4 regions of the Pseudoalteromonas sp. THAF3 genome follow, and region 2 is predicted to be linked to each of the others. Evidence: predicted binding sites of a transcription regulator. Region 2 holds the regulator's gene; each other region holds the start of a gene.

The links. The regulator ArgR, encoded in region 2, controls arginine synthesis, uptake and breakdown. The targets are predictions, from matches to a motif close to ANTGAATANNTATTCANT.
Region 1: the regulator ArgR is predicted to act here: its motif matches at 5,888-5,905, upstream of FIU82_RS11470 (OadG family protein).
Region 3: the regulator ArgR is predicted to act here: its motif matches at 2,891-2,908, upstream of FIU82_RS07785 (citrate synthase).
Region 4: the regulator ArgR is predicted to act here: its motif matches at 4,296-4,313, upstream of gltB (glutamate synthase large subunit).

The regions. Positions count from the first base shown of each region.
Region 1 is NZ_CP045418.1:2,451,081-2,459,301, forward strand. Features, by position in the region: gene tyrS (tyrosine--tRNA ligase) at 1-799, opposite strand, end outside; gene FIU82_RS11455 (peptidoglycan DD-metalloendopeptidase family protein) at 953-2,266, shown strand; gene FIU82_RS18655 (hypothetical protein) at 2,327-2,503, opposite strand; gene FIU82_RS11460 (sodium ion-translocating decarboxylase subunit beta) at 2,703-3,833, opposite strand; gene oadA (sodium-extruding oxaloacetate decarboxylase subunit alpha) at 3,842-5,623, opposite strand; gene FIU82_RS11470 (OadG family protein) at 5,636-5,878, opposite strand; gene FIU82_RS11475 (TonB-dependent receptor) at 6,320-8,221, shown strand, end outside.
Region 2 is NZ_CP045418.1:520,377-528,597, forward strand. Features, by position in the region: gene FIU82_RS02415 (Fe(3+) ABC transporter substrate-binding protein) at 1-576, shown strand, start outside; gene FIU82_RS02420 (iron ABC transporter permease) at 590-2,224, shown strand; gene FIU82_RS02425 (ABC transporter ATP-binding protein) at 2,221-3,255, shown strand; gene FIU82_RS02430 (Dyp-type peroxidase) at 3,348-4,286, shown strand; gene argR (transcriptional regulator ArgR) at 4,246-4,713, opposite strand; gene mdh (malate dehydrogenase) at 4,943-5,878, shown strand; gene pdhR (pyruvate dehydrogenase complex transcriptional repressor PdhR) at 6,162-6,911, shown strand; gene aceE (pyruvate dehydrogenase (acetyl-transferring), homodimeric type) at 7,001-8,221, shown strand, end outside.
Region 3 is NZ_CP045418.1:1,686,567-1,694,787, reverse strand. Features, by position in the region: gene FIU82_RS07795 (SufE family protein) at 1-189, opposite strand, end outside; gene FIU82_RS07790 (aminotransferase class V-fold PLP-dependent enzyme) at 186-1,433, opposite strand; gene FIU82_RS07785 (citrate synthase) at 1,508-2,794, opposite strand; gene sdhC (succinate dehydrogenase, cytochrome b556 subunit) at 3,223-3,600, shown strand; gene sdhD (succinate dehydrogenase, hydrophobic membrane anchor protein) at 3,591-3,938, shown strand; gene sdhA (succinate dehydrogenase flavoprotein subunit) at 3,939-5,711, shown strand; gene FIU82_RS07765 (succinate dehydrogenase iron-sulfur subunit) at 5,723-6,439, shown strand; gene FIU82_RS07760 (2-oxoglutarate dehydrogenase E1 component) at 6,555-8,221, shown strand, end outside.
Region 4 is NZ_CP045418.1:2,131,010-2,139,230, forward strand. Features, by position in the region: gene gltB (glutamate synthase large subunit) at 1-4,181, opposite strand, end outside; gene FIU82_RS09840 (ABC transporter substrate-binding protein) at 4,520-5,434, opposite strand; gene FIU82_RS09845 (Grx4 family monothiol glutaredoxin) at 5,628-5,966, opposite strand; gene FIU82_RS09850 (superoxide dismutase) at 6,321-6,905, shown strand; gene FIU82_RS09855 (PrkA family serine protein kinase) at 7,137-8,221, shown strand, end outside.

The DNA.
Region 1 (8,221 bases), 1.3 Mb from region 2:
ATTGACTGCTCAGCAGCTCGTAGTAACGCCACATAAGATCATCGGAGATAGACATCATTTTGCCAAACATATCGTTAGCAGAGTCAGTAATTCCTATGTAGTTACCCAGAGACTTAGACATTTTTTGCACGCCATCAGTGCCCTCAAGCAACGGCATCATTAGCACTGTTTGCGGCTTTTGCCCTTCGTCTTTTTGCAGTTCACGGCCCATCAACAGGTTAAAACGCTGATCGGTGCCACCAAGTTCAACATCGGCCTCAAGTGCGACTGAATCCCACCCCTGCACTAACGGATACAAAAACTCGTGAATGGCGATGGATTGACCACTTGCATAACGTTTTTTAAAGTCATCGCGCTCGAGCATGCGTGCTACGGTTTGGCGAGCTGCTAACTTTATCATTCCTGCGGTGCCTAGCTTTTCCATCCATTGCGAGTTAAATGCAATGGTGGTTTTTTCTGGATCGAGGATTTTAAAGACTTGCTCTTTATAGGTTTCGGCGTTAGCTAACACATCTTCACGGGTCAAAGGTTTACGAGTCACATTTTTACCCGTTGGATCGCCTATCATTCCAGTAAAGTCGCCAATTAAAAAGATCACTTCATGGCCAAGGTCCTGAAACGTTTTTAGCTTATTAATAAGCACCGTATGACCTAAATGTAAATCTGGCGCTGTAGGATCAAACCCAGCTTTAATTCGTAGCTTTTTCCCTGACTTAAGGCGTTCAGCGAGTTCTTCCTCAAGTAAAATTTCCTCAGCACCGCGTTTAATTTCTGCCAGCGCTGTCTGCAAGTCTGTCATTTATTTCTCCGATAAAAAAATGTGCTAACCGCGCGATTCTAGCGCAATTCGCGCCGGGTTTAAATGCACAAAATACTGGTATTTGCCCTTTATAACGTATATGCTCAGCCTTTGGTTAGATTTGTTTTCCTTAACAGCAGAAAAAGGTAGGTTATGGTAAACGTGGTTCACAAGCTCCCCAAAAAACACAAATTGCTCATTGTGGGCTTTCTTGTCACGATTATTGCCCTGATGTTGATACCTACGGAAAGAGCCACAGCATCAAAGGATAACGACGCAAAGCCATTGGAAGTGGGTAAGCGTTACGAGCTTCAAGTTAAGCTTGAGGAAGACGAACAAATCACCGATTTGAACTCCCCCGAGCAAGCTCAGACTTTACCAACCTATGAGCACACCGATTACCAAGTACGTAACGGTGACAACCTTGCCCTGATTTTTAAACGTGCAGGCTTCTCCGCGCAAACCTTGTATAAATTGGTTAATACCAATGAAGAAACGAAAAAACTAACCAAAATTCACCCAGGTGAAGTGTTAAGTTTTGCAAAAAACGACAAGGGTGAGTTGCAGCAGCTCAAATACGTACTGAGCAAAACCGACACCTTGTTTGTTACGCTTAACGAAGAGGGACGCTACGACACCTCTATCGATTCCAAAGAAATTGAAACCCTCACTAAAACAGCGTCTGGTACAGTCAATGGCAGCCTATGGACAGCTGGTATCTCAGCTGGGCTAAGTGAGAAACAAATTATGAACTTTGCCACCATTTTTGGCTGGGACGTGGATTTTGCCAACGATCTGCGTAAAGGCGATCAGTTTAGCTTGCTGTATGAAACACACCACGTTGACGGCGAGTATATTGGCACAGGAAAAATCATCGCTGCCGAATTTATCAACCAAGGCGAACGTTATGCCGCTGTGCGCCACACTGATGGCAACTTCTACACGCCTGAAGGTCGAAGTATGAAAAAAGCCTTCTTACGAGCGCCGGTTAATTTTAAATACATCAGTTCAAGCTTTAATCCGCGTCGCCTCCACCCTGTAACTAAAACGGTGAAGCCACACCGTGGTATTGATTACGCCGCGCGTACAGGTACGCCCGTGGTAGCCGCTGGTAACGGCAAAGTTATTAAAGCAGGTTATAGCCGTTTTAATGGCAATTATGTGTTTATTAAACACGGCAATACCTATGTAACTAAGTACTTGCACTTAAATAAACGCAAAGTGAAAAATGGCCAAAAAGTGAAACAAGGTCAGCTTATTGGCACTGTCGGAGCCACCGGTCGCGTTACCGGCCCCCACTTACACTATGAGTTTCTTGTAAACGGTGTACATCGTAATCCTCGTACCGTTGAACTGCCAAAATCTGAGCCGCTTCCCGCTGGCGAATTAGCTAAGTTCAAACCAGTAGCCGATACACTGCTTGCGCAGCTGGTTAGAGAGCGAGAAATGCAGCTGGCGATGAACTAATCATCGCCATAAAAAAAGCACCTTAGGGTGCTTTTTTTATGTCTGCTATATCACAAGTCCTTACCTAAATAACATATAAAGCAATTGCACCACTAAGCTTATGCCAACGAGTGGCAAGATATACTTGCGAAAGCGCATCATTTTATTGAGCCCTAACTGATGTTGGTAGCGCTCTAGTAACGGCACCAAAATAGCCAGCGAAACAAATAATACAATGATGATGATAATAGCGTTCATAGCCGCTCCCTATTTTGACTGTTATGGCTAGTCATGGACTGCTTTGTTAGTCTCAGCTCATGCTATAGCATGCACTTATAACACTTAATCGCAAAACTGTGAAACTGGCCTCAGCCATAAAAAAGCGCGCCCCACCGAATTCGAATAGGACGCGCAAATGGCTAGGAAGTGCCTAAATAGATAAATTTCTCGGCAGAGGTTAACCCACCAAAGCCAGTAAAATACCTGCAGCCACAGCGCTACCAAGGACGCCAGCAACGTTTGGCCCCATGGCATGCATCAATAAAAAGTTATGTGGGTTGTTTTCCAAGCCAACCTTATTGACCACGCGAGCAGCCATAGGCACAGCAGATACACCTGCTGCCCCTACTAAGGGGTTAATGGGTGATGACGATAATCTATTCAGCCCTTTTGCCATGAATACACCTGACGCCGTGCCAATAGAAAATGCCAAAGCCCCTAACGCTAGAATACCAATGGTTTCCACCGTCAGAAATTGCTCAGCAGCTAGCTTTGAGCCCACTGCTAGGCCAAGGAAAATAGTCGTTATATTGATCAGCTCATTCTGCGCTGTGCTACTGAGCCTATCGACGACACCTGACTCACGCATTAAGTTACCCAAACAGAACATTCCCACCAACGGCGTTGCTGCCGGTAAGAACATCGCAGTTAACGCCAGAACCATAAGTGGAAAAATAATTTTTTCCTTTTTGGAAACCGCTCGTAACTGCGGCATCTCAATTTTACGCTCTTGCTCGGAGGTTAATGCTCGCATGATGGGTGGCTGGATAATGGGCACTAATGCCATATAAGAATACGCCGCCACTGCGATAGCACCGAGCAAGTCTGGGGCTAATTTTGAGGCTAAGAAAATAGCAGTCGGACCATCGGCACCGCCAATGATGGCGATAGCAGATGCATCTTTGAGTGTAAATTCAAAGCCCGGCACAAAATTCAAAGCAATGGCACCAAACAAGGTCGCGAAAATACCAAATTGCGCCGCAGCGCCCAGAAGTAGCATTCGCGGGTTCGCTATCAACGCGCTAAAGTCGGTAAGTGCCCCCACCCCCATAAAGATAAGCAGCGGAAAGACGCCGGAGTCAATGCCTATGTAATACACGTAATACAGTATGCCACCAGGGTCTGCCATACCAGCCACGGGGATATTTGTTAATATTGCCCCGAAGCCAATAGGCACCAATAGTAATGGCTCAAAATTACGCGCTATCGCCAAATATAACAGCCCACAACCGACTAAGATCATCACCAGTTGAGCGACGGAAAAGTTGGCAATACCGGTGGCATGCCAGAGATTTAATACTCCTTCCATACCCCCTCCTAAACCAATGCAATTAAGGCATGGCCAGCGCTCACGGAGTCACCTTCACGCACTAACACATCACTGACTTCACCGCCGTGCAATGCGCGCACTTCAGTTTCCATCTTCATCGCTTCCATGATCATAACCACATCACCTTCACTCACGTGCTGACCAGGTTTGACTAAAACCTTGAAGACGTTGCCTGTTAGCGGTGCATTCAGCGTTTCCCCGCCACTAATCGCAGCCGACTGCGGTGGGTTTTCACCTTCACCCTCAACAGCACGCACACTCTCCAACTCACCACCGGGGGCGACGACAACATCATAGGCCTGACCATCGACACTAATGCTATAACGCTCTGGCCCTTGCTTTGTCGGTGCCACCTTTGCCACAGCCTTTGGCTGCTCCGGCTCGGCGCTGGGCGCCGGTTCAAAAGCATCAGGGTTATTTCGATTCGCTAAGAATTTTAAACCGATTTGCGGGAATAGTGCATAGGTTAAAACGTCATCAACCACCTCGTCTGCTAACTCGAGGTTCTGCTCTTTCGCATGAGCATCTAGTTCCTCCGTCAGCTTGTCTAGCTCTGGCTCAATGAGGTCGGCAGGACGGCAACTGATTGCCTCTGCACCTTCTAAGACACGCTGTTGCAATTGGCTATCTACCGGTGCGGGTGTTGCTCCATACTCACCTTTAAGAACGCCTGCGGTTTCCTTAGTAATAGACTTGTAGCGCTCACCGGTAAGCACATTCAACACGGCTTGAGTGCCAACAATTTGTGAGGTGGGGGTGACCAGAGGTAAGTAACCTAAGTCTTTGCGGACTTTGGGGATTTCTTTGAGTACCTCGTCTAACTTATCGCCTGCGTTTTGCTCTTTTAACTGGTTTTCCATATTTGTGAGCATGCCACCGGGCACTTGCGCTAATAGGATGCGGCCATCAACGCCTTTCAAGCTACCTTCAAATTGCGCATACTTCTTACGTACTTCCCTAAAATAAGCCGCAATTTCCTCGAGTAACGTTTGGTCCAAACCGGTATCACGCGGGGTATCCTCGACAATAGCAACCAAGGTCTCGGTGGCGCTGTGACCATAGGTTTGACTCATACTAGAAACTGCCGTATCAAGCATATCAATGCCGGCATCAATGGCCTTTTGGTAGGTTGCAGTGCTTAGTCCTGTGGTCGCATGGCATTGCATAGCAATGGGTAAAGACACGGTTTCCTTTAAGCCACGGATCAACTTATCGGCATCATAGGGCTTTAACAGCCCCGCCATATCTTTAATGCAAATAGAATGACAACCCATACCTTCAAGGCGCTTGGCCTGATCTAACCACATATCCAGCGTGTGGACTGGTGAAACGGTGTAAGAGATAGTGCCTTGCGCATGGGCGCCAATATTTACAGCGGCTTTGATTGCCGTCTCTAAATTACGCACATCATTCATCGCATCAAAGATACGAAACACATCAACGCCATTGGCGTGAGCGCGCTCGACAAACTTAGTCACGACATCGTCACTGTAATGGCGATAACCGAGTAAGTTCTGACCACGCAGTAGCATTTGCTGTTTAGTATTAGGCATCGCCGCTTTCAGGGCGCGGATACGATGCCAAGGGTCTTCACCTAAATAACGGATACAGGAGTCAAAGGTGGCCCCACCCCATGACTCCATTGACCAAAACCCAACCTGATCAAGCTTATCAGCGATCGGGAGCATATCCTCTAAGCGCATGCGTGTTGCTAATAAAGATTGATGCGCGTCTCGCAGTACTAATTCGGTAAGCTTTAATTTAGACATAATTGACCCTTATTATTGCTTCTTATACTGATGCACAGCCGCAGCAATAGCTGCAATATGCGCCTTTGAAGGGCGCTTACTGTGATGCGTGGTAGTGGCGCTAGCTTGTTGATTCGCTTGTGCTTGTTCTGTATCGGCAAAGATATATGACATTAGGCGTAAAGCACCTATCAATATGAGTAGAAATACAAAGACCACCACCATACCAGTCGCCATAAGCCAAGCGGCTTCAATTAACAATGCTGTAATATCCATGCTCACCCCAGTGCAAATTTAGTTACTTTTTATTGATACTTAACCAACACCATATCAAAAAAAAAGAGAATGTCTACATAAGTGTAAATTGGTAATACCAATATTTATAACCTTGAAATTCTTGGAAGGAGACTTAAAAACCGCCAACAATGCCGTTATTTTAGCTTTATAGATAATAAAAATAGCGGATATAAATAAAATCTATACGAGAAAAAATCATCTTCATTAGCCATAAATGATGCTGAGAATCTCAAAAAAGATAATTGGTCATACCAAAATTGATTTAACATTGTTTACGTTGAGGGTTTTTGCTCTATTTTTTGACTCTAAGTCATTGGCAGGTTTGAACAAATCGGACTAAGCTTATGACGCTAAATAGGAACAACCGCAGTTTGATTGGCCCTGAAGTATTAGTCGTACTAATAACTAGGGAGAAAAACAATGTTAAAATCTAAACTGGCGCTGTCGCTACAAGTAGCGCTCGGCGTAGGTATTTCTTCATTCGTTATGCCTCAAGCACTCGCTGCGGGGGATGAAGAAGCCAAGGATATCGAGGTCATTGCCATCACTGGTAGTCGTATTCGCCAGCCTGGCGCTGTCTCAGCCAGCCCCATCACGTCCATTGGCGAGAAAGAGCTGCGCTTCCAACAAGAACCTGAAGTAGAGCAAATTCTACGTACTTTACCATCCACTATTCCCGGTGACGGCAGTAACGTGAACAACGGCTCTGGCGGTGCAGCAACGGTCAACTTAAGAGGCTTGGGTTCTCAGCGTTCATTGATACTGGTTAATGGCCGACGAATGATCCCATATAACTACAACGGTTCGGTAGATACCTCAGTGATCCCTTCGGCACTGGTAGAGCGCATCGATGTAGTTACTGGTGGTGCTTCGGCCGTTTATGGCTCTGATGCCATTGCCGGGGCGGTTAACTTTGTCCTTAAAGATAATTTTGAAGGGATAGCCTTAGACACCTCGCACCAGCAAACAGACGAAAGTGACGGCGATAAAAGTAATATATCGCTTACCATCGGTTCTAACCTCGCTGATGACAGAGGTAACGTCGTACTCTCATTGGACTGGATGAAGCGTGACCAAGTACTCCTTGGCGATCGTCCGTTGGGTTTACTTGGTATCGAAACCGCATCAGGCGCTAACTATGAGCAATTCCTCAATGGTCAACCGCCCGTTCCAGCGCCCTCTGAATGTGAGGCCCCTAACTCAGTAGAAAGTGGTGGTTCTACAACGGCCATGCCCACACGCTTTGGTATTGTCGGAGCGGGTACCGCAGGCCAATTTAGAAATGATGGCACACTTGCTGCTGATACCTGTAGCGTGTTCAACTTCAACCCCTATAACTTCTATCAGACACCGTCCGAGCGCTATTCAGGTACGGCTCTCGCTCGTTACAACCTCACCGACGATCATGAAGTTTATTCATCACTCACTTACAGCTCGATCTCGGTAGATACACAGGTTGCGCCATCAGGCACATTTGGTGCTAGTTTCGAATTGCCACTATTTAACCCGTTAATTGGCGATCAAGCACAGCAATTTATGATTGATACGGGCAACAACGCGCTCGCTGATGGTCTCTTAAGTGACAGTAACTGGAATGATGTCAACGGCAATGGCGTCGTCGACTCTGAGGACTATTTAACTGTGCAGTTACGTCGGCGTACACTCGAACTCGGCCCCCGTACAGAGCGCTATGACACCTCGTTGTTCCAGTTTGTCACTGGCGTGAAAGGTTATGTGTTTGACGACTGGGAGTATGATGTTAGTTTCCAATATGGTGAGTCCAACCGTACCACCGTACGCGGTGGCTACACCAACCTAACTAACATCCAAAATGCCCTTGAAACCGAAGACGGTGTCACCTGCTTAAACGGCGACCCAACGTGCGTACCCATCAACCTGTTTGGTGGCTTTGGCACCATTACCGATGAAATGGCCGGTTATGCTACAGCTATTGCATTACAGCAGCAAAAGTACAGCCAGCGTATCGCAACTGCGACCATCAATGGTCCGATTGAGTTTATTGAAGTGCCCGGCGCCGGCGCACCGCTATCAATGAGCTTTGGTTACGAGTACCGCAAAGAAAAAGGCTTATTTGAGCCTGATGAATGTTTGAAACTTGCACCAGCGAGCTGTCAGGGCGGTGCTGGAGGTAACCAGTTGCCTATTGAAGGTGGCTTCAGTGTTGATGAACTGTTCATGGAAGGTTACTTGCCAGTCTTAGACGGTATGGCATTTGCTGATACGCTTGATGTGGAGTTTGGTTTCCGTTGGGCAGACTACGATACCGTGGGCTCTAATGAAACCTGGAAGCTTGGTTTCAAC
Region 2 (8,221 bases):
AGCGAGCAATTTGCAGGTAAGGTGTGCATGCGCTCAGGCAAGCACCCTTATAACTTGGCGTTGGTCGCATCTATGATTGCCCATCACGGTGAAGCACAAACCAAGCAGTGGTTAACAGCGTTAAAGCAGAACCTTGCCCGTAAACCGCAGGGCAACGATCGAGCGCAGGTTAAGGCCGTAAAAGAAGGGCTGTGCGATGTGGCCATCGGTAACAGCTATTACTTTGGAAAAATGATGCAAGACGAGCAACAACGTACTTGGGCTGATGCCGTTTATATTAACTTTCCTAACCAACAAGACCGAGGAGCGCACGTTAATGTCTCCGGCGTTGCCTTAACAAAGTATGCTAAAAACAAGGATAACGCCTTGAAACTGATCGAGTTTATGACCGACAATACAGCGCAAAATATGTATGCCTCTGTGAATATGGAATACCCAGTGAAAAAGGGTGTGCCATTGTCTGAGTTAGTTGCCTCTTGGGGTGACTTTAAAGAGGACTCTCTGCCTTTATCGGAAATCAGTAAACATCGTCAAACGGCGTTGAAGCTGCTCGATGAGGTAAAATTCGACCTTTAATTACTGGGTATTGATGCGCTTTAAATTCTCGCTGTCATCGTGGCAGCTTATTGCGTGGACGACAGGCTTAGGCCTGTCGTTGCCGTTAGCTTTCCTTATTTTTGAGTCCTTGCAAAGTGATCCCAACGTGTTTAACCACCTCTGGGATACGGTGCTGTGGGATTATACCCGTAATACCTTAGTGTTGATCCTCGGTGTAGCGCTATTGAGTTGCTTGATTGCGTTGCCTTTAGGGTGGTTGGTCGCCTGCTGCGACTTTCCGGGGCGAAAACACTTTGAATGGGCTTTGATGCTGCCCTTAGCCATGCCTACCTATCTTATTGCCTATGTTTATACCGACTTACTGGATTATGCTGGTCCGGTGCAAATTCAGTTACGGCAGTGGTTTGGCTGGCAATCGCCGGATGATTACTGGTTTTTTGATATTCGTACGCTCGGTGGCGCAATCGTGATGATTGCGTTAGTGCTGTACCCCTACTTATTCTTAATTTTTAAAACCGCGCTGAAGGAGCAGTCTCATAAGCTGGTTCAAGCCGCCCATATTATGGGACACGGCCCAGTTGCAGGCTTTTTTAAAGTCAGTCTTCCTTTAGCTCGAGGGGCGATTGTCGCCGCTATAACCTTAATTAGCATGGAGGCGATGGCGGATTTTGCCACCGTCAATTACTTTGCTGTAAGCACCCTAACGACAGCGGTGTACGATACTTGGTTTGGGTATTATTCATTAACCGCCGCTGCGAAAATCTCAGGGATCATGCTGCTCATTTTGTTTTTGGCTATCATTATTGAGCGTTATTCGCGCCGCAACCGCGCCGTATTTGAGCGCCAAACCCAGCTAAGCGGTGAGCCTCTTTATACTCTCAAAGGAGCTAAAGCGTTGGCAGCTACAGGCTTTGCCTTAGTTATTTTGGCGCTTGCTTTCGCTATTCCGACGGCGGTGCTGGTTAGCTACGCGTTTAATTATTTTGACCAAGCGTGGAATGATGAGTTTTTCCTCTATGCTTGGCAAAGCCTAAAAATTGCCACTATGGTCAGCATCCTCGCCATTACCCTGAGTATTCTTGTGGTGTACTACCAACGCTTGAGTACAGCACGATATACACTGTGGCCTGGGCGCTTAGCCAGCACTGGATACGCCTTACCTGGCACCGTTTTAGCCATTGCGGTGCTGTTACCACTGACTAGTTTAGAAGTCGGCATTAATGATTGGCTCGCCCAATATGACTATCAACCAGGGTTATTCTTAAGCGGTACTATATTTGCCATCGTGTTTGGTTACTTGGTGCGATTTTACGCCATTGCCCATGGCGCCATAGAATCAAGCTTTAGCCGCATTAGCCCGAGCTTGGATATGGCCAGCCACTCAATGGGCCGCAATGAGCGACAAACCTTACTTGGCGTGCATATTCCCATTCTTAAACGCGGTATCTTAACCGCTGCCTTATTAGTGTTTATCGAGTGTATGAAAGAGTTGCCAGCAGCATTACTGTTGCGGCCATTTAACTTTGAAACATTGGCGACCCATGTGTTTCAGTATGTGAGCGATGAGCAATTAGAGCTGGCTTCAGTGTCGGCACTATTTATTGTATTAGTGGGGCTACTGCCCTTGTATTTTATTAACCGCTCAATGGAGCATTCTCGGTCATGACAGCGCAACTAGAATTAGACAACATTAGTTTCGAATACGCTGAGCGGGCAGTGGTCAACAATTTAAGCCTGACCTTAGCAGACGATGAGATTTTGTGTTTGCTAGGCGCCAGCGGTTGCGGCAAAACAACCACACTAAAAGCCATTGCTGGGCTTATACGTCCACATCGAGGGGTGATCCGCTTAGGGAAAGAGGTCCTGTGTAGTGACCAGCATTGTGTGCCCCCACAGCACCGCAACATGGGTATGATGTTTCAGGATTACGCGCTGTTTCCACACTTAACCGTGGCGCAAAACATAGCCTTTGGTTTAAAGGGCATGAGCAAAGCAAACAAACAGCAGCGGGTCGCGGAAATGCTCGCACTGGTGCATCTAGATGAGTGTGGAGGGCGTTATCCACACCAGCTTTCAGGCGGCCAACAGCAACGTGTTGCCATAGCTAGAGCGCTGGCATACAAACCTAGCCTATTGCTACTTGATGAGCCGTTTTCGAATATTGACCATCAGGTGCGTTTTCAACTAATTGCTGACATTCGCCGCATTATTAAAGACCAGCGCGTCTCTGCTATTTTTGTGACCCACTCCAAAGAAGAAGCATTTGCCTTTGCCGACACATTAGCGGTCATGCACAACGGACAAATTGCGCAGCAAGGTACGGCGAAACAATTATTCCAGCACCCTAACTCTAAAGTCGTGGCAGAGTTTTTAGGCACGGGTGTGTATATTGATGCCACTATCGTTGATGCCGAGCATGTACAAACGCCCTTTGGTATTGTGCGCTCTTTACAGCCTTTGCCATCATCGGGAAAGGGGCAAGTGTATGTTCGTCCTCACGATATGCAGTTGATTGGTGATGAACACGGTGAAGTGACGTTACTATCACAGCGTTTTGTCGGCACAGAATACGTTTATCGCGTCAGCGTGTTTGCTCAAGAAGTTGAAATTCCTGCTAAAGCTGAACAAGAGTTTTTGCCGAGTCAGAAGCTATCGCTTACAATTACCCCACACTCTGTGAATTTCTTCGCTGATTAAGCGCGAATTCATAGCCTGTATGTAGCCGCGCGGGCGGCTTAGCGCCCGTAATAGGCGCTGCTAACAATAACAACGAAAGGAATGGTAACTTAATGCCCAGAGCGCAATCCGGTGTGTGCGCGCAGGCCAATTTGCACGGCTTGCACTTGTTTCTCAATGTCCTTGATGGCCATGATCACGCAGTTAAAAGTAAGCTCGCACAGTTAGTGGACCTGCAAAGCGAATACGATGATCGCTTCTCTGAGGCTATGGTTTCCAGCTTTGTCGCCATAGGTGCGCAGTACTGGCCGCATTTTCATCCCGATGCCATGCCTGCAGAATTAGCGAGCTTTCCGAGTATCCCCAACCGTGACCACCACGTGCTAGCACAGCCGTTCGATTTGTTTATACAAATTCGCTCGGACCGGGAAGATGTCAATCATCTATTTGGCCAGCGAGTATTGAAACTGTTAGGCAGTGATGTGGAGCTTGTTGAGGAAATCACCTGTTATCGCTTTTTAGACGGGCGTGATTTTAATGGCTTTCTTTACGCTCCAGATACACCTCATGGACGGCAAAAAAATCTCACGGCGCTCATTAATGACCCCAGCAATGATTTTGTAAAAGGCAGTTATGTGCACGTCCAGCGCTTTACCCACAACCTCAATGCCTGGCAAGCGCTCAGTATTGAAGAACAAGAGTTGGTGATTGGCCGTACTCGTCTGGATGCCGAGCTGCTAATGCCGATTAATGCCAACAGTCACGCGGCGCGCTCAGAGTTGAAAGATGAAAAAGGCGAGCCGCTGTTACTGCACCAGGGCATGCCTTTTGGCACCATGACCAAGCAAGGCTTGCTGTCGGTGACCTGCGCCGCCAGTGGCGACGCGTTTACGCAAATGCTGAAAAGTCAGCTAGGGGATCATCATCATTATGATGCTTGGCTGGACTTTACCCAAGCTGACATGGGCTCAGCGTTTTTTGCCCCCTCGGTGGATTTTCTAAAGTCGTTGGCTACACGTTCTCAAACAGCTTACGCACCCGCTCCAGAGTAATATCAATTTCAGAGACTTTGGCGGGGGCAATAAAGATGGTGTCATCCCCGGCTATGGTTCCTAGCACGCCATCGGCCTTACCGAGAGAATCGAGCAAACGCGCGATTAATTGTGCTGCACCCGGGCTGGTGGTGATGATGATCATCATCTCATTGTGAACAATATCCAGCACTAATTGGCGCAGTGGCGACTTCGCTGTGGGAACGGCTAATTCTGCGGGTAAGCAATAGACCATTTCTTGTTTGGCGTTGCGTGTACGCACCGCACCAAACTTGCTGAGCATGCGCGAAACTTTGCTTTGGCTGATGTTATCGAAGCCTTGTTCTTTTAAGGCATCAACAATCTCTCCTTGTGAGCCGAAATTTTCTTCTTTTAGGAGGGCTTTAAAGGCTTTTACCAAGGCTTCTTGTTTTTCTTGCGCGTGCATAATAATGGTCTTTGTAGCTTAAAGTCTTATCATTCTACCCAAGAACCGGGGTTATTTCATCCAAGGCACTGGGGTTTACAGTGAAGTTTACGACTATGGTCGAGATTATCGTCAAAATAACGCGGATAAATTTGTCTTTATCGGCGCTTTTCATTATCTTTAAGGCCACCAAAAGGTCAGATGACCCAAATCTTGATAACCCAATCTCGTTATTTTACGGAGAATTAAAATGAAAGTTGCCGTTTTAGGTGCTGCCGGTGGTATCGGTCAAGCGCTCTCTTTGCTACTAAAAAATAGCCTTCCTGCTGGTTCTGAGCTTGCTCTATACGACGTAGCCCCTGTGGTTCCTGGTGTTGCTGTTGACCTGTCACACATCCCAACTGCGGTTGATGTAAAGGGCTTCGGTAAAGAAGACTTAGACGCAGCACTAAACGGTTGTGACATTGTTTTAATCCCAGCGGGTATGCCGCGTAAGCCGGGCATGGACCGCGCTGATTTGTTCAATGTAAACGCCAGCATTGTCCAGACGCTAGCTGAAGGCATTGTTAAAAACTGCCCGAAAGCCATGGTCGGTGTTATCACTAACCCAGTCAATGGCACAGTGCCAATCGTGGCTGAAGTATTCAAAAAAGCGGGCACTTATGACCCTGCACGCGTATTTGGTGTAACAACACTTGACGTCATCCGTGCAGAAACTTTCATTGCTGAGCTAAAAGGCTTGAACGTGAACGACGTGAAAGTGCCAGTAATTGGTGGTCACTCAGGGACGACTATTCTACCTCTACTGTCTCAAGTAGAAGGTGCGAGCTTCTCTGATGAGGAAGTTGCTGCGCTAACTAAGCGTATCCAAAACGCCGGTACCGAAGTTGTTGAAGCAAAAGCGGGTGGCGGTAGTGCTACACTTTCTATGGGCGCAGCTGCAGCGCGCTTCTGCTTGTCACTAGTCAAAGGCATGCAAGGTGAAGATGTTGTTGAATACGCCTATGTTGAAGGCAATGGTGAAGACGCACAGTTCTTCGCTCAGCCAGTACGTCTTGGTAAAAATGGTGTCGAAGAGTTGCTTTCTTACGGTGAACTAAGCGCCTTTGAACAACAAGCCAAAGAAGACATGCTAGGCACCTTGAATAAAGATATTCAAGAAGGCATCGACTTCATGAATAAGTAATAGCCGCTATGGCCGTTACTTCATGATATTGGCTAATAGCGATATCATGCTAAAAGCCCCTATAGTTCTGCTATAGGGGCTTTTTTGTGCATTTATTTCCTTTCCTTCCACTGGTCTGACCATTTGTCGCTAAGCGTAAATTACTTTAATTTGCGCGCATATCCACCATAATTGGCTGAATAAAAATTGATGTGAACTGGGTCAATTTTGACAGCTTGCGGTGAATTTGATACCTTAACCGCACTTTTTGGTATGACCAATTTACCCAAAGCATAAATCAACGATGTCATTGAAAGTAAAAGCAGCGAAATTATCGGACGTGATCTTGGCCCAGCTTGAGAATATGATTCTTGAGGGATCGCTGGCGCCGGGGGAAAAGCTTCCGCCTGAGCGTGAGCTGGCTAAGCAGTTTGAAGTATCACGCCCATCGCTGCGTGAGGCAATTCAAAAACTCGAAGCCAAGGGGTTGGTTACGCGCCGCCAAGGTGGTGGCACCTTTGTAAAGAATCAATTGGAAGAGGGCTTAAGTGATCCACTGTTTGAGTTGATCAGTAAGCACCCAGAGTCGCAGTTTGATTTGCTTGAGTTTCGCCACGCCCTCGAAGGTATCGCCGCCTATTATGCGGCATTGCGCGGGACTCAAAATGACTTTGTAAAGGTAAAGCATAGCTTTGAAAAAATAGCGCAAGTAAGTGATGACCTGAGTGCCAAAGCGAAAGCTATTAATGCTTTTCACTTTTGTATCGCTGAAGCGTCTCATAACGTGGTGTTACTGCACTTGGTGCGTGGCATGCAAGCTTTACTAGAGCAAAACGTACTGCAAAACTTGCAGGTATTGATGAAGAAAACCGCCGTGTCGCAGCAATTAGCGCAGCACCGCAAAGTGTTGATGGACGCCGTCATTGAAGGCCGCCCAGAAGAGGCACGCCTGGCCAGTAATGCGCACTTAGCCTTTATCGAAGAAGCCTTACTGGAAGCAACGAAAGAGCATTCGCGTATTGAGCGCTCTTTGCGACGTACCAGAGCACAATAAATTCGCTGTAAGCCTCAGTTGAGCATCGCGCTTAAGCTGGGGCTTTTTGGCATTTTAAATTCGTATTTTAAACATAAGGAAAACTCCATATGTCTGAAGTCAATAACGTTGACGTAGACGCACTCGAAACCCAGGAATGGCTACAAGCCCTTGAGTCGGTTGTGCGTGAAGAGGGCGTTGAGCGAGCTCAATACATCCTTGAACAAGTGCTAGAGCAAGCACGTCTTGATGGCGTAGATATGCCAACTGGCACTACCACAAACTACGTCAATACCATCCCCGCTGACCAAGAGCCAGCGTACCCAGGTGATGTGAACGTTGAGCGTCGTATCCGCTCTATCATTCGCTGGAATGCGATTATGATTGTTCTGCGTGCCTCGAAAAAGGATCTTGACTTGGGTGGACACATGGCGTCTTTCCAATCATCAGCGGCATTTTATGAAGTTTGCTTCAACCACTTCTTCCGCGCGCCAAATGAGCAAGACGGTGGTGATTTGGTGTATTACCAAGGTCACATTTCACCGGGTATTTATGCACGTGCCTTCGTCGAAGGGCGCCTGAGCGCAGAGCAGCTTGATAATTTCCGCCAAGAAGTAGATGGAAAAGGGTTACCTTCATACCCACACCCTAAGTTGATGCCTGAGTTTTGGCAGTTCCCAACTGTGTCTATGGGTCTAGGCCCTATCGCTTCAATCTATCAAGCTCGCTTCCTTAAGTATCTTGAAGGTCGTGGCCTGAAAGACACCAGCAACCAACGCGTTTATGCCTTCCTAGGTGATGGTGAAATGGATGAGCCAGAATCACGGGGCGCAATTTCCTTTGCTGCTCGTGAAGGCTTGGACAACTTATGCTACCTAATTAACTGTAACCTGCAGCGTCTTGATGGCCCAGTTATGGGTAATGGCAAGATTATCCAAGAGCTTGAAGGCCTGTTCAAAGGGGCTGGTTGGAACGTCATCAAAGTCGTGTGGGGCAGTGGCTGGGATAAATTACTGGCTAAAGACACCACAGGTAAATTGCTACAGCTGATGAACGAAACGGTTGACGGCGATTACCAAACCTATAAGTCAAAAGACGGTGCCTATGTGCGCGAGCACTTCTTCGGTCGTTACCCAGAAACAGCAGCTCTTGTTGCCGATATGACCGACGACGAAATCTTTGCCTTAAAGCGCGGTGGTCACGAGCCATCGAAGCTATTCGCAGCCTTTAAATCGGCGCAAGATACCAAGGGCCGTCCTACGGTGATCTTAGCTAAAACCGTTAAAGGTTATGGTATGGGCGATGCCGCCGAAGGTAAAAACATTGCTCAC
Region 3 (8,221 bases), 1.2 Mb from region 2:
TTGGGGAGTGAAGTCGATATACAACCAGACATTACTTTCACAGCCGGAAACCTTAGCTTCATCGACTTTGAGCTCATTGGCAAGGACTGGCAAGCTTTTTCCCAACAGCATCAACTCACGATAACGTTGTTGCCAGCCGTGAAGGGCTTGAAAAGCCTGTTTTAGCTCTGGGTAATTGCTATAACTCATGGTGCCATCATCTCCAAGGTATTACGTAGTGCACTGATAAAGTGGTCGATTTCTGCAAAGGTATTATAAAACGCCAAGCTGACTCTCACCGTACCATTGACCCCTAACGCATGCATTAACGGCTGCGCGCAGTGGTGGCCATGGCGCAGGGCAATGCCTTCCATATCGAGCAAGGTGGCAATGTCATAGGGGTGCTCAGATTGTACATAAAAGCTGACGGTGCCGACATTATGCTGCATGTCGCCAAGCAAGGACACCGACTCAATGTCGCTTAAGTGCGCCACTAAATACTGCATTAAGCTACGCTCGTGCGCTGCTAGGGCGGCGCTATCGAGGTTATTTAAATACTCAATGGCGGCAGCAAAGCCAAGCACCGCACTGATATTTGGTGTGCCGGTTTCAAACTTACTCGGGGGCGGGTTAAATTCGGTATGCTCGATACGTACTTTAGCGACCATTTCGCCGCCGGTTTGAAAAACATCGAGCTGCTGAAGACAACTAAAGCGCCCGAACAGTCCGCCAAGGCCGGTAGGGCCAAGACATTTATGCGCCGAAAACACGAAAAAGTCGCAGCCCAAGTCGGCCACTTGTGGGCGCAAATGCAGCAGCGACTGGGCACCATCAACCAAGGTCCAAGCACCTTGTTGCTTGGCCTGACTGAGTAGCGCTTTAACGGGGTTAATGTTGCCAAGAGCATTAGAAACATGGGCCAGGGCAAATACCTTGGGGCGATACTGGGCAATCATTTGCTCCGCTTGAGCGATATCGAGTAGGCCTGCGGGGGTGACCGGTACGGCCATCAATGTTGCACCGGTGCGGCTCGCTAGCTGCTGCCAAGGCACGATGTTGGCGTGGTGCTCAAGTTCGGTTATTAAAATCACGTCTTTGGGTTGTAGCTGCGCCGTCAGCCCATAGGCAACCAAGTTAATAGCCTCGGTGGCCCCTTTGGTCCATACCAGTTCGTTATGTTGACAGCCGATAAATTCGGCCACTTGCTGGCGTGCGTGCTCATAACGGCTGGTTGCTTGCTGACTTAATTGGTGTGCGCCGCGATGCACGTTGGCGTTTTCTTGGCTGTAAAAGCGCGTCAAGGTGTCAATCACACAGCGTGGTTTGTGCGCCGTTGCGGCCGAATCAAAATAAACACGTTCGGTGTCACCATGTTGAGTCAGGGCAGGGAAATCTTGGCGTATTGCGTCTATATCAAACATGGTTAGTAAAGCTGGCTGTACAAATGCCGCCATTGTAGAGAACTAGGCTAAAATGGCAATCAAAAAGGCCGCTGGGAGCGACCTTTTTCAACTCTAAAACGCGTTGCTTAGCGCTTGTCTTGAGCGACGTAATCGCGCTTCGTTGCGCCTTTGTATAGCTGACGTGGACGGCTGATCTTGTGACCAGGCTGAGACAGCATTTCATCCCAGTGCGAGATCCAACCGACAGTACGCGACATAGCGAAAATAACGGTGAACATGCTGGTTGGGATACCGATCGCCTTAAGAATGATACCTGAGTAGAAGTCTACGTTCGGGTATAGTTTCTTCTCAACGAAGTAAGGGTCTTCAAGAGCAATTTGCTCTAAGCGCATAGCAACATCTAGAAGAGGATCTTCGATGTTTAGCTCTTTCAATACTTCGTGGCAGGTGTCACGCATTACCGTGGCACGTGGGTCGAAGTTTTTGTAAACACGGTGACCGAAGCCCATTAGGCGGAACGGGTCGTTCTTGTCTTTCGCTTTAGCGATGTATTCGTCGATGCGATCAACTGAGCCAATCTCTTGCAGCATGTTCAAACATGCTTCGTTAGCACCACCGTGCGCAGGGCCCCAAAGTGATGCGATACCCGCTGCGATACATGCATAAGGGTTGGCACCAGATGAACCAGCAATACGGACTGTTGAGGTTGATGCGTTTTGCTCGTGGTCAGCGTGCAACATGAAGATACGGTCCATGGCTTTAGCAAGCACAGGATTTACTTGGTAATCTTCAGAAGGCACTGAGAACATCATGTGTAAGAAGTTCTCTGCGTAGCTCAGGTCGTTACGTGGGTAAACGAATGGTTGACCAATGGTGTACTTGTACGCCATCGCTGCGATAGTCGGCAGTTTCGCAACTAGGCGAGTGGCACTGCGCTTACGCTGCGCTGGGTCTGAGATGTCTAAGTCTTGGTGATAGAAAGAAGACATGGCACCAACCACACCACATAGCATCGCCATTGGGTGAGCATCAACGCGGAAACCTTGGAAGAAGGCCGCCACTTTCTCGTGCACCATAGTGCTTAAGGTGATTGACTTAGAGAATTCTTCAAGCTCTGCTTCTGACGGTAATTCACCGTTAAGCAGTAAGTAGCAAAGTTCGACGTAGTTAGATTGTTCAGCAAGCTGATCAATGGGGTAACCACGGTGTAGCAATACGCCTTTACCACCATCGATGTAGGTGATAGATGAGTCACAAGAGCCAGTCGACATGAACCCTGGGTCGTAGGTGAAGTAGCCGTGTGCGCCTAAGGTACGGACGTCGATAACGTCTTGACCCGCAGTACCTTCGTAAATGGGAAGTTCAATCGGGTCTTGTCCATCAATATGGACAGTGGCTTTCTTATCTGCCATCTAATTATCTCCTATAAGAATAACAAGCTAAAGCTGTTATGCGTGATACTAATGTTAAGCAAATTCCGATCATTCTAACGTACAAGAGGGGTAGAAAGTCAATTTTAATGCATTTGTGTATAATAAATATTCTGCAAAGATTAAATATTATACCAATGGCTAATTCGCAAACCTCCGTGACTAAACAAGAATTGTAATATCCGCTGCAGACTTATATACTGTCAGGGGTTCAATACCGTAACGTCTTTGAGTAAACCGTTTATGACAAACACGTGAAATTTCGCTTTAAAATTGAACAAATAAAGTGATCTTTTTTCGCGTCTGTGGGTTTATTTATGTGAGCGCATTTATGCAGTGATTGCATAAATGGTTATAACAACAATGTAGATGGCTCTATTTATCAATGTGAGCAAGATGGGCAAGTAACTGTGAAAAAGCAAAGACCTGTAAATCTCGATCTAACGACCATCTCTATGCCAGCAACGGCCAAAGCATCAATTCTGCACCGCGTCACCGGTGTCGCAATGTTCTTTGCCTTGACCTTTGTTATCTGGGCATGGGCTGTGTCACTGTCTTCTCCGGAAGGATTTGAATTTGTCAAAAGCCTGTTAACCGGGTTTGTTGCCAAATTTATCGCCTGGGGTACCCTCACCGTTCTCTCGTATCACTTCATCGCAGGTGTACGCCACTTAATCCAAGACTTGGGTCCGTGGAAAGAATTAGATTCAGGCAATGCAACCGCTAAAATCGGCTTTGTATTGTGGGTGATTGTTGCCGTATTGGCGGGAGTTTGGCTATGGTCTTAAATCAAGCATCTTTAAAGCGTGATGGTGTTCAGGATTTCGTATCACTACGAGCGACGGCACTTATCATCAGCTCTTATGCACTATTTATTATTGGTTATCTGCTATGCACTCCAGCATTAACCTATGAAGCATGGTCGGGGTTATTCGGTAACTTCGCGATGAAGGTATACACCCTAATCGCCCTTGCGTGCATTATGGTGCACGCACGCATCGGCCTATGGCAGGTGCTGACCGACTATGTAAAGAACGCCAAACTACGCGCGTTTCTTGGCTTCGTATTAAACCTTATGGCCCTATCTTACGTAGTAGTTGGCCTGTTTGTTCTATGGGGTGTTTAAGTGAAATATTCAGTTCGCGAATTTGACGCAGTAGTGGTTGGCGCTGGCGGTGCAGGTATGCGCGCAGCGTTAGCAATCACTGAATCAGGCAAGTCTTGTGCGCTTATTTCCAAGGTTTTCCCAACCCGTTCACACACCGTGTCGGCTCAGGGTGGTATTACCGTAGCACTAGGTAACTCGCACGAGGATAACTGGGAATGGCACATGTACGATACCGTTAAGGGCTCCGACTACATCGGTGACCAAGACGCCATTGAGTACATGTGTAAAACTGGCCCAGAGGCAATCACCGAGCTTGAAAACATGGGCTTGCCTTTCTCACGCTTTGAGAACGGCCGCGTATATCAGCGCCCATTCGGTGGTCAGTCGAAAAACTTCGGCGGCGAGCAAGCAGCGCGTACAGCGGCTGCAGCGGACCGTACCGGTCACGCCTTGCTGCACTGCTTATATCAGCAAAACGTAAAGAACAAAACCAATGTATATTCTGAGTGGTATGCACTGGACCTTGTTAAAAACGACGACGGCGCGGTAGTGGGTTGTACAGCTATCGACATCGAGTCTGGTGAAGTGGTTTACTTCAAATCGAAAGTGGTTGTGCTTGCCACCGGTGGTGCAGGGCGTATTTATGCCTCGACCACTAACGCGCACATCAACACGGGTGACGGCGTGGGTATGGCCACACGTGCTGGCGTAGCCATGCAAGACATGGAAATGTGGCAGTTCCACCCAACCGGGATCGCCGGTGCCGGAACCCTGGTAACTGAAGGTTGCCGTGGTGAAGGGGGTTATCTTCTGAACAAAGATGGCGAGCGCTTCATGGAGCGTTATGCGCCTAATGCCAAAGACTTGGCGTCACGTGACGTAGTTGCCCGTTCAATGATGACCGAAATCCGTGAAGGTCGTGGTTGTGAAGGTCCATGGGGCCCGCATATTAAACTGAAACTGGATCACCTTGGTGAGGAAACGCTAAATCTACGTCTACCTGGCGTATGTGACCTAGCTAAAACCTTTGCTCACGTTGACCCAGCGAAAGAGCCAATTCCAGTTATTCCAACTTGTCACTACATGATGGGTGGTGTACCAACTAATGTAAACGGCCAAGTACTAAGCGTTGATGCCCAAGGCAACGACACGCTTGTAGAAGGTCTATTCGCAGTCGGTGAAATCGCTTGTGTATCTGTACACGGTGCTAACCGCCTAGGTGGTAACTCTCTACTTGATTTGGTTGTATTTGGTCGTGCAGCAGGTAACTACCTAGGTGTTTACTTGAACGATTACCAAGCGCAACGTGATGCTTCAAGCGACAACATTGAAGGTGCATTGGCACGTTTCAACCGTTGGGAAACATCAAAAGAAGGCCAGGGCGAAGACCCAGTGCAAATCAAAAAAGACCTACAGCAATGTATGCAGCTTAACTTCTCGGTATTCCGTGAAGGGGATTCAATGGCAACGGGTCTTAAAGAGCTTAAAGAAATTCGCGAGCGTCTACAGCATGCCCGCTTAGACGACAAATCAACCGAGTTCAACACTCAACGCATCGAGTGTTTAGAGCTTGATAACTTGATGGAAACAGCTTACTCAACAGCGGTTGCTGCGAATTTCCGTACTGAGAGCCGTGGTGCGCACTCGCGCTTCGACTACCCGGACCGTGATGACGAAAATTGGCTGTGCCACAGTGTTTACAACCCTGAGACAGAAGAAATGTCTAAGCGTGATGTAAACTATGCACCTAAGCTTCGTGAAGCGTTCCCACCTAAAGCTCGTACTTACTAGGAGAGATGACGATGGCAACTTTAGAATTATCTGTTTATCGTTACAATCCAGACGTGGATGATGCGCCATTCATGAAAGACTACACCCTTGAGGTGGAAGAAGGTCGTGACATGATGGTGCTTGACGCACTGCTGATGTTAAAAGAGCAAGATCCAAGCCTGGCATTTCGTCGTTCCTGCCGTGAAGGGGTATGTGGCTCCGATGGTGTGAACATGAATGGTAAAAATGGCCTTGCCTGTATTACGCCAATTTCTGCATTGCAGACAAACGGCAAGGGCAAGGTAGTGATTCGTCCACTACCGGGTTTACCGGTTATTCGTGACCTTGTAATCGACATGTCGCAATTCTACACTCAGTACGAGAAAGTGAAGCCGTATCTCATTAATGATACGCCTCCAGCGGGTGAGCGTTTGCAGTCGATTGAAGATCGTGAAAAGCTAGATGGGCTATACGAATGTATTCTTTGTGCATGTTGTTCAACATCATGCCCAAGCTTCTGGTGGAATCCAGACAAATTTATCGGCCCGGCCGGCCTATTACACGCTTACCGCTTCTTAGCGGATAGCCGAGATACCGCCACCGATGAGCGCTTGGCAGATTTAGACGATGCATTCAGCGTATTCCGTTGTCACAATATCATGAACTGTGTCAATGTATGTCCGAAAGGTTTGAATCCGACTAAAGCGATTGGGCAAATCAAATCAATGCTTCTTAATCGTTCCGTTTAAGGGCATAATAGAACTAAGAATGGCTGGACGTCTGTCTGGCCATTCTTCGATCACTTACTTGAGTTTTAAGTAAGTCAGACAATGTAAATTCTGCGCTAGATAAAAGGGCTTATAAATGCACGATGGTGTGATGAAGGCATGGCTAGAGTCTTCTCATCTGTACGGCGGTAACGTTGCCTATGTTGAGGAGCTTTATGAAGCATATCTTGATGATGTGACTTCAGTGCCAGAAGAATGGCGTGAAGTGTTCGAGCAACTTCCCAAAGTGGAAGGGGTGGATGTAGAAACTAAGCATTCACAAGTAAGAGCTGAATTCGCCAAGCTGGCAAAAAATAAACATCGCGAAGTAGTTGTTGCAGAAGGTGGTCAGGGTGACCCCAAACAGATCAAAGTATTGCAACTGATAAATGCTTTTCGATTCCGTGGTCACCAAAACGCGAATCTTGACCCACTCGGGATTTGGAAACGTGAACGCGTTCGCGATTTGGAGTTAGACTTCCACGGTCTTTCTGAAGACGATTTTGACACTGAGTTTTATGTAGGTTCGTTTGCTGCCGGCGGCGAAATGATGAAACTGGGTGACTTATACAAAGCATTGAAGGCAACCTATTGTGGTTCCATTGGTGCCGAGTACATGCACATCACATCTACCGAAGAAAAACGTTGGCTACAGCAACGCTTAGAATCGGTTCAAGCACGCCCTCAATTCGATAGCAAAACCAAGCAGCGCATTCTTAAAGGCTTGATTGCGGCCGATGGTCTTGAAAAATACCTAGGCTCGAAATTCCCAGGTGCCAAACGCTTCTCATTGGAAGGTGGCGACGCCTTAGTGCCAATGCTTAAAGAGCTTATTCACCGCGCTGGTGAAAGTGGCCAACAAGAAGCGGTTATTGGTATGGCCCACCGTGGTCGTCTCAATGTGTTAGTGAATGTACTAGGTAAAAACCCATCGGCGCTGTTCGATGAGTTTGCTGGTAAGCACGATGACACGCTGGGCTCTGGTGACGTGAAATACCATATGGGTTACTCATCAGACTTCGCCACCGAAGGCGGCAGCGTACACATGGCCTTGGCATTTAACCCCTCACACCTAGAGATTGTTAATCCAGTGGTGATGGGCTCGGTACGCGCTCGTCTTGACCGTTTAGAATGTGAAAGTGGTTCAAAAGCACTGCCTATCACCATCCACGGTGACTCGGCCATCGCCGGTCAGGGTTGTGTGCAAGAAACCTTCAATATGTCGCAAACTAATGCCTTTAAAGTAGGCGGCAGTGTGCGCATCGTGGTTAACAACCAAGTCGGTTTTACTACCTCTAAACAAGACGATACACGCTCTACTGACTACTGTACCGACATCGCGAAAATGGTGCAGTCACCGATTTTCCACGTTAACTCCGACGACCCTGAAGCGGTTGCCTTAGTGACGCAAATTGCACTTGATTTCCGTAATCAGTTCAAACGCGATGTGGTTATTGATTTAGTGTGTTACCGCCGTCATGGACACAACGAAGCGGATGAGCCAAGCGCCACGCAGCCGTTGATGTATAAAAAGATTAAAAAGCACCCAGTGCCGCGCCAAATCTATGCTGATCAGCTGGTTAGCGAAGGTGTCTTGAGTGAAAAAGAGATTAAGAAACTTGCTGATGATTACCGCAACGGCCTAGACGAAGGCAACTGCGTGGTTGAAGAAATCGAGCCAGAAACTAAGCACTCTTCTGATTGGTCGAAATTCGTCGGTCACGATTGGGATACCGAGTATGAAACTCATATTCCTGTTGAAAA
Region 4 (8,221 bases), 1.6 Mb from region 2:
TAGGCAAAACCACCTGTCATCCCTGCACCAAAGTTGACCCCAACCTTACCAAGCACACATACGACGCCGCCGGTCATGTATTCGCAGCCATTATCTCCTAAGCCTTCAACCACAGCGGTGACGCCGGAGTTACGCACACCAAAGCGCTCGCCAGCACAACCGGCAGCATATAAATGACCCCCAGTTGCACCATATAGGCAGGTATTGCCAATAATTGCTGCTTGGTGTGATTGGAAACATGAGCCCATTGGTGGGCGAACGACTAAGCGCCCGCCGGCCATGCCTTTACCGACATAATCATTGGCATCGCCAATAAGGGTCATCTCGAGACCACCGGCATTAAACACACCAAAGGATTGCCCGGCAGTGCCATGTAGCTCAAGACGAATTGGATCAGCGGCCATACCCTGGTTACCGTGCTTCGAGGCAATATAGCCGGAAAGCATGCCACCAATGGAACGATCGGTGTTATTAATGCGGCTCACCAAGTTTAAACCCGATAAGTTATCAATGGCCTCCTTGGCTTTATCGAGCAGCTCCTCATTCAAGCGCCCCGTATAATGCGAAGTATTGTGCACCGAGCAGTATAGGGTCTCACCGCTGATATTATTGGGCTTCTCCAATAAATGACTGAGGTCGACTTTTTGCTGTTTCGGCGTTTTGCCCTCAATGGCTTCGAGTAATTCGGTACGACCAATTAAATCCACTAGCCGCGTGACGCCCAGCGATGCCATGATTTCTCGCGCTTCTTGGGCAATAAACTTAAAGTAGTTCATCGCCATCTCAGGCAAGCCATGATAATGCTTGGCCCGTAACGTCTCGTCTTGCGTCGCTACACCGGTTGCACAGTTATTGAGGTGACAAATACGCAGGTATTTACACCCCAGAGCCACCATAGGCCCAGTGCCAAAACCAAAGCTTTCAGCGCCGAGAATGGCCGCTTTAATAATATCTAGGCCGGTTTTTAAACCGCCGTCTGTTTGCAAGCGAATACGGTGACGCAAGCCATTTTCAACTAGGGCTTGCTGCGTTTCCGCTAACCCCAACTCCCACGGGCTACCCGCATACTTTACCGATGTCAGTGGGCTGGCCCCGGTGCCACCGTCGTACCCGGCTATGGTGATAAGGTCGGCGTAAGCTTTGGCCACACCGGTAGCAATGGTGCCGACCCCTGGCTCTGATACCAACTTAACCGAGATCATCGCACTTGGATTCACCTGCTTGAGGTCGAATATCAGCTGCGCCAAATCCTCAATAGAGTAAATATCGTGGTGTGGTGGAGGTGAAATTAAGGTCACACCTGGTACCGAATACCGAAGTTTTGCGATATAAGGTGTGACCTTCTCACCGGGCAGCTGGCCTCCCTCGCCGGGCTTAGCGCCTTGGGCGACTTTGATTTGGATAACATCAGCACTGCGCAGATAGTGCGGAGTGACGCCAAAGCGTCCTGATGCCACTTGTTTAATACGTGAATTTTTCTCGGTACCAAAGCGCAGCTTGTCCTCGCCACCCTCGCCCGAGTTAGAACACCCGCCTAAGCGGTTCATCGCAATTGCCAGAGCTTCATGCGCTTCTGGCGATAAAGCGCCGATACTCATGGCGGCAGAATCAAAGCGCTGATAAAGCGCCTCTGCCGGCTCAACATCATCGACACTAACGGCCGTAGTATCGCTGCGCAGCGCGAGCATATCGCGTAAATTAGTGATGGGACGATTGTTTACTAGGGCCGCATAACGTTGATAGTCCGCATAGTCTCCTGAACGCACTGCGGTTTGCAGTGTTTGGATCACATCGGGGTTATAAGCGTGATATTCGCCGCCATGAACGTATTTTAACAGCCCACCATGGGAGAGCAGTTTACGTGCACTAAATGCCAGTTTGCGCAACTTGCCTTGGTCGTGCTCAAAATCCGCAAAACAGGCACCAGCGATACGACTCGCTACGCCTTTAAAGCATAGCTCGACCACTTTATCGGATAATCCCACCGCTTCGAACAACATAGAGCACCGGTATGACGAAATGGTACTGATCCCCATTTTCGACATAATCTTAAACAACCCTTTGTTGATAGCATTGCGATAAGACAACGTCACTTCGCGATAGCTCTTGTCGATCACCTTATTATCGCTCATCGCCACCAGCGATTCATAGGCGAGGTAAGGGTAAATAGCGGTTGCACCAAAACCAAGTAACACCGCGAAATGATGAGGATCGCGTGCGCTTGCAGTTTCGATAATTATGTTAGTGTCACAACGCAAGTTGTTATTCACTAAACGTTGCTGAACCGCGCCAACGGCCATTGCCGCCGGAATAGGCAGGCTGTCTTGGGTAATATGGCGGTCGGTTAAAATCACCATCACCGCGCCTTCTTCAGCCTTACGCTGCGCCTCATCACAAACGCGTTCCAACGCCTGCTCTAAGGTCTCATCACTGGTGTAGTTTAGGTCCACTTGGCTGTGGCTATAGTGCTCATCATTGGCACTGCGCAGCTGCACCATATCCGAGTACATCAGCACTGGCGAATCAAATTGCAAGCGCTTAGCGTGTCCTGTGGTTTCATTGAAAACATTTTGCTCACGACCAATGCAGGTCGTTAGTGACATGACATGGTTTTCGCGCAGTGGATCGATAGGCGGATTCGTGACCTGAGCAAACTTTTGTCGAAAATAATCATATAAGGAGCGATGGCCTTCAGAAAGTACCGCAAATGGCGTGTCATCGCCCATTGAACCGGTGGCTTCTTGGCCATTTTCACCCATTACCCGAATGACCTGGTCCAACTCCTCATTGGTGTACGCAAACATTTTCTGGTAAATCAGTAGCGTATCAGCGTCAAACGAACGGTTACCGGCTTCTTTGTCGGTCAGCTTCTCAAAAGGCGTGAGGCGCTTAACGTTTTGCTCCAGCCATTGTTTGTAAGGGTGTCTTGCTTTGAGGTCTTGATCGATCTCCCCTGAGTGCCATACCTTGCCATGCAAGGTATCAACCACCATCAGTTCACCAGGACCAACACGGCCCTTCTCCACCACCTCATCGGCGGCATAATCCCAAATCCCGACCTCTGAAGCCAAGGTGATAAACCCGTCTTGGGTCACCACATAGCGAGCAGGTCGCAAGCCGTTACGGTCGAGGTTACATGCAGCAAAGCGACCATCGGACATCACAATGCCTGCAGGTCCATCCCAAGGCTCCATATGCATAGAGTTGAAATCATAAAATGCGCGCAGATCATCATCCATCGCTCGGTTCTTTTGCCATGCCGGTGGCACTAACATGCGCATCGCGCGGAACAGGTCCATCCCCCCGGCTAAAAACAACTCCAACATGTTGTCCAAGCTCGAAGAGTCTGAGCCACTCTCGTTGACAAAAGGGGCGGCACTTTGCAAATCAGGCAGCAGTGGCGAGGAAAACTTATAAGCACGAGCCCGAGCCCATTGTCGATTGCCCGTTATGGTGTTGATTTCACCGTTATGAGCCAAATAGCGGAACGGCTGTGCTAGAGGCCATCGCGGCTGGGTATTGGTGGAAAAACGTTGGTGAAAAACACAAATTGCCGAGGTCATGCGGATATCTGCCAAATCGAGATAAAAATTTGGCAAGTCCTCTGGCATCATCAGGCCTTTATATACAGTGACTAACCCAGACAAGCTAGCAATGTAAAAATCCTTATCCTGTTCTAACTGTTTTTCGATACGTCGGCGGGCAATGTACAGCCGACGTTCCAAATCTTTTGGTCGCCATCCTTCCGGGGCGCTGACAAAAACCTGCATAAACTGTGGCAATTGCTTCAAGGCAATATCGCCTAAGTAACTGGTATCGGTCGGCACTTCACGCCACCCTTGTAGGGTCAGTGTTTCTTGTTCTAATTCTTTGGTGATAACGCGTTTTGCCGCTTCGGCTTGAACCGGATCTTGGCTTAGGAAAACCATTCCCACAGCGTAGTTTTTGCCCAGTAACCAGTTGTTTTCTTTGGCTACAGCTCGAAAAAAGCTGTCTGGCTTTTGCATCAGCAAGCCACAACCATCACCGGTTTTACCGTCTGCAGAAATACCACCCCGGTGTTCCATACGGGCAAGACCCGTGATCGCGGTGCGAATCAACTTATGGCTGGCTTGCCCGTTGACTTGGGCTATCAAGCCAAAGCCACAATTATCTTTTTCTAATGCTGAGTCATATAACATTTGCGGACTCCTCTCCCCCTTGCTACTGCGTGCTAACCGCGTTGCAAGCAACCCTCACAGGCGGCCTAGCAGACCGTCAACGCTAACGCTTTGCAAACAGAGTGTCAATGAAATTATGAATACATATTCACATTCTTGAATATTTTTCACGCTTTGTAAACATATGCGAAGCAAGGGGATATAGAGGTATTTTTACTATTTATACTCGTTATTTTTTATATGACACCAGTGTCATATTTACAAATCGTGTAAATACCGAGCTTAAAATCGAACGTTTACGTTAACGTAAAGATGAGGTGAGCGTGAATAATTATTCACATTGCGAATAAAAATTCACCTTAATATGTGCCCTGAGCTGCACAGTGCTCATCAATACGCTCAGTAAGCTGTTGGCGCAATTGCTGAGCACTGGCAACAGGGATGGTTTGATTGATATCTTGCATCAACACTTGCCACTGTGGCCGCGTTTTCGATAACGCAAAATACAACGGCTGATTGGTTATGCTTGGTTGCAATACTCGGTAGGCAGCGCGGTCAATACCGTTTGCACTGGCTACGGTATGTAATACTAAGGGATCGCCAATAATGAGGTTAACGCGCCCGTTAACCACTAAGTTAAGGTTTTGCGCATCATCTATAGCTTGCTGAACAATGACTTGGCCACTGTCGATCACTTGATCTACCTGGGGGGCATTTTGATAGCCACGAACGATACCAAGAGAGTAATTGGGCAATTCCGATATTTGCGGGGCCTGGGTGATAGCACTGTCTGCTGCAGCCACATAATGCACCGGTGCATGCGCTAATGCTGAGGACAATGCGAGATGATTAAGCCGCGTGCTGCCAGGGATGACGTCTGAGGGCGCGGATGATTCTATTTCATACTCTGGAGCTAAAATGTCCGCATGACCCAATTCAGTCATGCGTACCGCTCGAGCCCAAGGCAAAAACCTGAACTCAGGATTATACCCAGCCTGCAATAGCAACGCCGCCATATAATGCAATAGCCAGCCACCCTGACATTGATTACGCCCCAAGTAAGGAGGCCAATCAAGCGTCGCGACAATCACATTACGCTCGAACCCTGCATCAACAATAAAGGTGCTGCCACGCCAAAAACCTGTGTAACTCATGGTTGCATCATTTACTTGATAGTCAATCGTAATAGATTGACGCTGCGCGTAGGAGTAGCTAGCGGGGAGTATGGCCACTGCCAAAATTAAAACGGTCACACGAATATAAAGCATGAACATACAAGGCACGCCCAATAAACTGCTATTAATAACAAAGTTTAACCGAAGTTGTGCAGATAGAAAGTTTTTACCGAGGGATTCGAAAAATTGCTTTTTAGTGAGAAATGCGTCGCTGATCGATGGTATCAGTCAAAGCCTCTGAACAGGGTTCTACTGTTAATAAAAAAGCCAGGAGAACCTGGCTTTTTTACTCTTATTCGCTATCAGCGTCTTTGTACTTTGCCGCTGTTTGCTCAATGAGAGGCTGCAACTCGCCGCGTTGGAACATCTCAATAATAATGTCGCAACCACCGACTAACTCACCTTCCACCCATAACTGCGGAAAAGTTGGCCAGTTCGCATATTTTGGTAACTCAGCACGAATATCCGGGTTTTGTAGGATATCAACGTAAGCAAACTGCTCGCCGCAAGAAATCATCGCTTGCGCTGCTTGAGAAGAAAAGCCACAGCTTGGTAGTTTTGGAGAGCCTTTCATATAAAGCAGAATGGGATTTTCAGCAATTTGCTGTTTAATCTTTTCAACGGTTTCCATGTACAACCTCAATTTCTGTTAAATGTGACGGTAAGTGTTGAAATCCATCACTTTGACCACAATGTCTATCGTTAGCAGTAATTTTAAAGCAAACAGCGCGCTGTTGATACCGTAGCATGACGGTGATGAAGGCAACCACGATATTTTTTGCTCTGATGTAGCAAAATCGTCGTATAAGACGTCTACTGTAAACGCAGGTTCAGGCACTTGTCGCCGTTTTGGCGTTGCTGTTTGCTAAAACTTGAGTAAAATACTCAGGAATTATAGTACCACTATAATGGCATTCAGTACACTTTGCGCAGTCCGCGCGCAGCTGCTTGCCCTTTTTTCAAATAATGATAGATGGAGAAAAACATGGCATTTGAACTACCGTCACTACCATACGAAATCAATGCATTAGAGCCACATATCTCTCAAGAGACGCTTGAGTATCACCACGGTAAACACCACAACACCTACGTGCAAAAGCTAAATGGCCTTATTGCTGGTACTGATTTCGAAGGTAAATCTCTCGAAGAAATCGTATGCTCATCTGAAGGCGGTGTTTTCAATAATGCTGCTCAGATCTGGAACCACACGTTCTACTGGCACAGCCTTTCTCCAAACGGTGGTGGTGCACCAACCGGCGCTGTAGCCGATGCGATTAACGCTAAATGGGGCTCTTTTGAAGCGTTCCAAGAAGCATTCAATGACAAAGCAGTAAACAACTTCGGTTCGAGCTGGACTTGGTTAGTTAAAACTGCAGACGGTTCATTGGATATCGTTAACACATCAAATGCAGCTACGCCTCTAACTGAGCAAGGCGTAACTCCAATTCTGACCGTTGACCTTTGGGAACATGCTTACTACATTGACTACCGCAATGTACGTCCAGATTACCTTAAAGGCTTCTGGTCGCTAGTAAACTGGGACTTCGCAAACCAGAACTTCAGCGCTTAATTTAACCGCTGATATAAATAGGTGAAATTTTTTCACCTGCTTGTTCTAAGTTGATAAAAGCCGTGTGCGCACCATGCTCATGCGGCTTTTTTGTGGCTGTTCATAGCGCTAAATATGAATAACTAAATTCCTAATATATTTCGCAAAATTTCACTTTACTGTCTACGCTTTAAGTACCGAGTCGCATCTTTCCACCCTTTCATCTCAGCTTCGGGTAACTTGGAGGTCGGTATGACAATTTTCGAGCATTATCAATCACGATTTGAAGCATCCCAGGAAGAAGAGTACAGCATTAGCGAGTTTCTAGAGCTGTGCAAAAAAGACAAGACAGCCTATGTCACGGCACCAGAGCGCCTGCTAACAGCCATAGGCGAGCCAGAAATGGTCGATACATCGCAAGATGCGGTGTTAAGTCGGCTTTTCTCTAACCGAGTTGTACCAAGATACCCCGCCTTCAATGAATTTTATGGTATGGAAGATGCCATTGAGCAGATTGTTTCCTACCTAAAACACGCCGCACAAGGCCTAGAGGAGTGTAAACAAGTATTATACTTGCTCGGCCCTGTAGGCGGTGGTAAATCATCGATTGCTGAAAAGCTTAAGTACTTGATGCAACAAGTGCCTATTTACTGTCTTAAAGGCTCACCGGTGAATGATCACCCCCTGAGCCTTTTTAATGCCATTGAAGACGGCGAACTGCTAGAAAAAGAATACGGCATTAAAAAGCGTTATTTGCGTACCATCATGTCGCCTTGGGCAGCGAAAAGATTAAAAGAATACAATGGTGACATCAGTCAATTTAAGGTGGTAAAGCGCTACCCCTCTATTTTAAATCAAGTGGCCATTGCCAAAACTGAGCCTGGTGATGAAAACAACCAAGATATCTCCGCCCTAGTGGGTAAAGTTGATATTCGTAAACTTGAACATTACGCGCAAAACGATCCAGACGCGTACGCGTACTCAGGCGCTTTATGTCTTGCCAACCAAGGCTTGATGGAATTCGTCGAAATGTTCAAAGCGCCCATTAAAGTACTGCATCCGCTGCTAACTGCCACCCAAGAAGGCAACTACAACGGTACTGAGGGGATTTCCGCCCTGCCCTTTAATGGCATTATTTTGGCCCACTCAAATGAATCAGAGTGGCAAACGTTTAAAAATAATAAGAATAATGAAGCCTTTTTAGACAGGGTTTACATTGTGAAAGTGCCGTATTGCTTACGCGTCACTGAAGAGGTAAAAATCTACGATAAGTTACTGCACAACAGTGAGCTAAGCGACGCTCCGTGTGCTCCAGGCACCTTAGAAACCTTAGCGAA